DNA from 2 places in the Amycolatopsis sp. lyj-84 genome. Region 1 is predicted to be linked to the other one. Evidence: riboswitches for the same ligand, from Rfam matches in the RefSeq annotation. Region 1 holds a riboswitch; the other holds the start of a gene.
The links. A riboswitch is a leader RNA that binds a small molecule or an ion and turns the genes downstream of it on or off. The one in region 1 is predicted to bind S-adenosylmethionine.

Region 2: another riboswitch for S-adenosylmethionine. It lies ahead of ACLJRM_RS27360 (methionine ABC transporter ATP-binding protein); the one in region 1 lies ahead of thrC (threonine synthase).

The regions. Positions count from the first base shown of each region.
Region 1 is NZ_JAJPWO010000021.1:35,356-38,558, reverse strand. It holds gene ACLJRM_RS40670 (ComEC/Rec2 family competence protein) at 1-613, shown strand, start outside; gene thrC (threonine synthase) at 631-1,896, opposite strand; SAM riboswitch class I at 1,909-2,041, opposite strand; gene holA (DNA polymerase III subunit delta) at 2,177-3,163, shown strand.
Region 2 is NZ_JAJPWO010000009.1:287,880-291,082, forward strand. It holds gene ACLJRM_RS27355 (4-(cytidine 5'-diphospho)-2-C-methyl-D-erythritol kinase) at 1-568, opposite strand, end outside; gene ACLJRM_RS27360 (methionine ABC transporter ATP-binding protein) at 690-1,700, opposite strand; SAM riboswitch class I at 1,910-2,000, opposite strand; gene rsmA (16S rRNA (adenine(1518)-N(6)/adenine(1519)-N(6))-dimethyltransferase RsmA) at 2,306-3,145, opposite strand.

The DNA of each region.
Region 1 (3,203 bases):
CGGAGGTCTCGAATCCGTCTTCGAGGGCCGGTCGGTCGGGGCGGTCGCCGTCGGTCCGGGCAGGGCTCCCGCCTGGGCGTGGCGGCAGGTCGCCGACGAGACCGCACGCCGCGGGATTCCCTTGCTGGAACTGGGGATCGGGCAACGGCTGGACTGGCCCGGACTGTCGCTGGACGTACTCGGGCCGCGATACGTCACCCGGCGCTCGGTCCTCGAACAGGACGGCACGGTGATCAACAACGGTTCGGTCGTCCTGCGTGCCGGGACTCCGGCGGGCCGGTTGCTGCTGACCGGCGACGTCGAACTCGCCGCCCAGGCCGACCTGATGGCCGAGGGGGCCGATCTGCGTGCCGAGGTCTTGAAGGTCCCGCATCACGGAAGTCGTTACACGGCACCGGATTTTCTCAACGCCGTCGCGCCGAGGGTCGCACTGGTGAGTGTCGGCGCCGGAAACACCTACGGTCATCCGAACAAGTCCACTTTGGACAATCTGGGGGCGGTCGGTGCCGCGATCGCCAGGACGGACACGGACGGCGACACAGCGGTCGTCTCCGACGCGGGAGGCCTCGCCCTGACGCGCCGGGGTGAGCCCCGCGGCCCGCCTCGTTCGTGAGGCGGGCCGCCGGGAACTCAGATGCCGAGAGCCTCGCGGACCGCGTCGGCCGAGGCGCTGACGGTGGCCTTCGGGCCGACCTTGTCCTCGACCGCGTCGAGGGTCTTGAGGCCGTCACCGGTGATCAGGAGCACGATCTCCTCGTCGGGGTTGAGCTTGCCGGTCTCGATGAGCTTCTTGGCCGTCGCCACGGTGACGCCGCCCGCGGTCTCGGTGAAGACGCCTTCGGTGCGGGCGAGCAGACGGATGCCCTCGACGACCTCTTCGTCGGTGACGTCTTCGATCGCACCGCCGGTGCGGTTGACCACGTCGAGGACGTAGGGGCCGTCGGCCGGGTTGCCGATCGCCAGCGAACGGGCGATCGTGTCCGGCTTGACCGGCTGGACGACGTCGTGGCCGGCGCGGAACGCCGCCGAGACGGGCGAGCAGCCGGTGGCCTGCGCGCCGAACACCTTGTACGGCGTCTCGTCGACGAGGCCGAGCTGCCCGAACTCGCGGAAACCCTTGTCCACCTTGGTGAGCTGGGAACCGGAGGCGATCGGCACCACGATCTGCGAGGGAAGCCGCCAGCCGAGCTGCTCGGCGACCTCGAAGGCCAGCGTCTTGGAGCCTTCGGAGTAGTAGGGCCGGACGTTCACGTTGACGAACGCCCAGCTCTCCTGCTCGGCGGCGAGCTGGGTGGCGAGCCGGTTCACGTCGTCGTAGTTGCCGTCGACCGCGATCAGGTCGCCGTCGTACACGGCGGTGGTGAGGATCTTGGCGCGCTCGAGGGTCTTCGGGATCAGCACGACCGACCGCCAGCCGGCGCGGGCCGCCGCGGCGGCGACCGCGTTGGCCAGGTTGCCGGTCGACGGACAGGCGAGCACGTCGAACCCGAACTCGCGCGCGGCGGCCAGCGCGACGGCGACCACGCGGTCCTTGAACGAGTGGGTCGGGTTGCCGGTGTCGTCCTTGACCCAGACCTTCTTGACGCCCAACGCCTTCGCGAGCCTGTCGGCCTGGATGAGCCTGGTGGCGCCGGGTTCGGTGTTGGGGATTTCCTCGACGTTCGAGGGAACAGGAAGGAGTTTCTTGTAGCGCCAGATGTTCTTCGGCCCGGCTTCGATGTCCTCGCGGCGCACGCGGCCGAAGTCGTAGGCGACTTCGAGCGGCGAGAAGTCCTCGGCGGAAACGAATTCGGGGGCGAGCGGCTGCCGGTGTCCCTCTTCCTTCGACACCAGTTCGACGGCCGGTCCGAGATCCGGGGTCTTGGTGGTGGAGGTCGTGCCGAGGGTTGCGGTCATCGCGAGGTTCCTTCCTCATCTGCCCCGCCATGGCGGGCCGGAATTGGCACCGTGTTCGTCAGCTATCCCGCGATCGCGGAATGACAGGCTGACGCCGGTTGCCGGGGCTTCATCGGGCCGTTCCCTCTGCCCCTCTGGATGAGCGGTATTCGATTGTCGGCACGCGTTCGATCGCGTCGCCTCGCCAACACCGTACGACATGAGGCTCGGGTGGGGCCACCGTGCCCGGAACACGTCACCGGACAAAGCACCCGAGAGGACGAGTGGGAGGATCGTCACCGTGACGACGCAAGCTTCCGCCCCATCGCCGCTGGTCCTGGTTCTCGGTGAGGAAGAGCTGCTGATCGAACGCGCGGTCCGCAGCGCTTCGGACGCGGCCAAAGCGGCCGATCCGACAGCGGATCTGTCCCGGATCCGGGTGTCCGACCTCACAGTCCCCGCGCTCGCGGAGATGGTCAGCCCCTCGTTGTTCGCCGAGGGCAGGGTGATCGTCCTCGAATCCGCGCACGATATCTCGCAGGAGCTCGCCGACGGGGTGATGGCCTACGTCAAGGCGCCCGCCGAGGGCATCGTGCTCGTCGTCGTGCACAGCGGAGGCGGCCGGAGCAAGGCCGCGAAGGCGCTTCCCGCAGCCTTGAAGAAGGCCGGGGCGGAGGTCGTCGAGTGCCCGAAACTAACCAAGGCGGCTGAGCGGGAATCCTTTGTCCGCAACGAAGTTCGCCGGGTCGGCGGGAAGATCGACGGTGCGGCCGTGCTCGCGCTGATCGATGCCGTCGGCTCGGATCTGCGCGAGTTGTCGTCGGCCGCGACCCAGCTCGTCGCGGACGCCGGGGGAGCGGTCGACGAGCAGGCGGTCCGCCGCTACCACCGGGGCCGCGCGGACGTGAACGGGTTCGCCGTCGCCGAGAAGGCCGTCGCCGGCGACATGGCGGCGGCGCTGGAGTCACTGCGCTGGGCGATGCAGTTGGGCGTTCCGTACGTGCTGGTCGCGGACGCCCTCGCCGACGCCGTCCGGACGATCGCGCGAGTGTCGGGCGCGGGTCGCGGGAACCCGAACCAGATGGCGGGCGAGCTGGGGATGCCGCCGTGGAAGGTACGCAAGGCACAGGGGCAGGCCCGCGGCTGGGGGCAGGACGGTCTCGCCACCGCCATGCGGATCGTCGCCCGGCTCAACGCCGAGGTCAAGGGTGCCGCGGCCGACCCGGAGTACGCGTTGGAACGCGCCGTCCTGGAGGTCGTCGCCGCACACGGCACCCCCAGCCGCTAACACACCCGCCGGACCAACCCCGAAGGTCAACGCGCCCGAC
Region 2 (3,203 bases), on a different contig from region 1:
CCCGCGGGGTCGAAAGACCGCGCTGATCGAACGCCAGGACCCAGTGGAACGTGTGCCTCGACAACACCGGCACCAGCTGCTCACCCCGGCCGGTGCCCAACGCTGTCCCGCCGTAGAGCGCGAAGGGAACATCGCTGCCGAGCTTGGCGGCGATACCAGCGAGTTCGTCTCGGGAGATCTCGAGCTTCCACAGCGACGCGAGCCCGACCAGGGTCGCGGCCGCGTCGGCACTGCCCCCGGCCATCCCGCCCGCTACCGGGATGCCCTTGCGAAGTACCACCCGGACCTTGGACTCGCCATCGGCCTTGCCGACGTGGGCCGCCAGGGCCTGCGCCGCCTTCCAGGCGAGGTTGTTGGCCCCTGTCGGTACGGAACCTTCACCTTCGCCATAGACCTCGATGCCGGGCTCCTCGGTGACCGCGACAGTCACCTCGTCGGTCAGGGAAAGCGCCTGGAAAACGGTCACCAGCTCGTGGTAGCCGTCCGGGCGTACGTCACCGACCGACAGGTGCAGGTTGACCTTGGCGGGAACCCTGACGGTAACTGGGGGCGGTACGACGGCGAGCACGAGACAAGCCTACGTGCCCGCTCCACTTGTACTGCCACCAGGAGAAAGAGAACAGGACGACGCGGACGCAAACGGGCCGCCCTGGACAGAGTTCGTCCTGAGCGGCCCGTTCGTCGGGGAATCAAGCAGCGACGCCCTGCGGCCCGCGGACCGGGTGGGTCACGTGGCCACCACGTTCGGCGATCCAGGCGAGTGCGGCATCCGCGCGCTCGCCACGCACACCGAGGCGGAACCGGCCGACGGGCGTGTCGCCGATCCGGGTGAGGCCGCCTCCGATGGTGGCGAGTTCGACGTCGAAGCGACCGGCCGCCTCAGGCAGCAGCGCACCGACCGACGCGAAGCCGACGAGCACGACGTCCACCGCGCGGTCGTACTTCGAAGCCTGCGCACGGCCGGTTTCGATCGAAGGCAGGAGCGCCTGCGCGGTCCGGCTGTTCGGGTCGGAGACCAGGTCGAGCACGGTTCCGCGTTCGATGATCGCCCCGGCTTCCAGGACCGCGACGTCGTCGCAGACACGGCGCACCACGCCGGCGTCAGGAGTGGTGAGCAGCACGGTGACCCCGAGCTCGGCACGCGCACGGTCGAGCACGGTCAGGACCGCGCCGGATTCCTCGGGCTGCACACCCGCGGTCGGGTCGTCGGCCAGGAGCACGGAAGGTCCGGCGGCCAATGCCTTGGCGATGGCCACCCGGCGCAGCTGCCCCTCGGTCAGCTCGCCCGGACGCTGCCCCGCTCGCGGGGTGAGTCCGACCAGATCGAGCAGATTGCCGACCCGGTTACGGCGCTGCGGCCCGTCGAGGCCGAGTTGTTCGAGCGGCGACGCGATGTTGCCGGCGATGGTGCGCTCGGCGAGCAACTCCGCCTTGGTGTTCACCACACCGACCTGACGGCGGATTTCCCGCAGACGGCGCCCGTCGAGGGTCCCGGTGTTGAGGCCGTCGAGGCGGACGACACCTCGGTCGGGGCGCTCCTGAAGCCCGATGCAACGAGCGAGGGTGGACTTGCCGGAGCCGGCCGGACCGACGACTCCGAACAGCGAGCCGGCTTGGATGTCCACGCTGACATCGCGCAGGGCGACGACGGGATTTCCGTTGAGAGGAAAGGACTTGGACAAGTTTTCGACAGTGATCACGAAGGGCTCCATGCGAATGGGGCGCTGCTTCTTTCGAGCGCGCCAACCGTCACCGATTGCCCGTCCGAACGGACAGGCTTCAGAGGTAAGGGAAAGACTCAGGCAGTAACGGTTGAGCGTCGACACGCACTTACCGTGCGGCGACCTTCGTCGACTACGCGTCGCCTGGTCAGCAGGAGCGGGTGGGTGACCCTGTTCATTAGGCACAGCCTCCATCGGTCCTGGCGGTAGCACCTGCCCTGTGGAGGGTGGTTGCTGCGACTTCGGCGAGCCAGGTCTCTCAGTCGCTCGGGATGGCTCACTGAGTAAAACCGATCCCACTGGATGAAAGCAAGCACGTAGGCGCAGATCACACGTCTGGTCGCGTCCATCATACAGGATCGCCTGTCCATATAATGGGAAGGCGGCGAGTGTTATCGTGCCGGACCAGAGCCCCTGCCTGCTAAGACAGGTTTGGATCATGCAGATCCAGAAGAGGATTTACGCAGTCGTGCTGACCTTGACCAACTCGCTTCCGCGCGGTGCCGGTCACAGCTGCAACAGGGGAAACACCGCTCCCCTGACCGGGCCCGTGTCAGCCTGCGAGACGGTCTTGCCTGCCGTGGTCAGTCGGTCGCCGCTGCGATCCGAGCGAACTGATGAACGTCCAACTGCTCGCCGCGGGTCTTGGGGTCGATACCCGCTTTCTCGAGCAACTCCCCCGCGCGTTCGGCAGAGCCGGCCCAGGACGCCAACGCCGCACGCAAGGTTTTCCGCCGCTGCGAGAAGGCCGCATCGACCACCGCGAACAATCGCTCCCGGCTCACGGACGACACGACGTCGTCGCCTCGCTCGAAAGCGACCAGTGCGGAATCCACGTTCGGAACGGGCCAGAACACCGAGCGGGGAACCGCGCCGACCTTGCGCGTCTTCCCGTACCACGCGAGCTTGACGCTGGGGACGCCGTAAGTCCTGCTCCCCGGGCCGGCCGCCATGCGGTCCGCGACCTCGGTCTGGACCATCACGAGACCGCTGGTCAGCGACGGCAACTCGGCGAGCAGGTGGAGCACGACGGGAACGGCGACGTTGTACGGCAGATTCGCGACGAGTGCCGTCGGCCGTTCAGGCAGGTCGTCCGCCTTGATCCGCAGAGCGTCCGCCCCGACGACCGTCAGCCTTTCGGCTCCGCCGCGTTCGGCCACGGTGTTCGGCAGCCGCCCGGCCAGCACGGGGTCGATCTCGACCGCGACGACCTCGGCGCCGGTCGCGAGCAGTCCCAGCGTCAGTGAGCCGAGGCCCGGTCCGACTTCCAGTACGACGTCACCTTCACCGACCCCGGAAAGGTCGACGATACGGCGCACCGTGTTGGGGTCGTGCACGAAGTTCTGGCCGAGCTTCTTGGTCGGCCGGACGTCCAGCTCGGCCGCCAACGCCCTGATCTCCGCGGGCCCGAGCAGTTCAGTCACCCGACGATCGTAGCCAGCCCTGGCGGGCGCCTCCGATCGCCCGACCCGCCCGCATCAT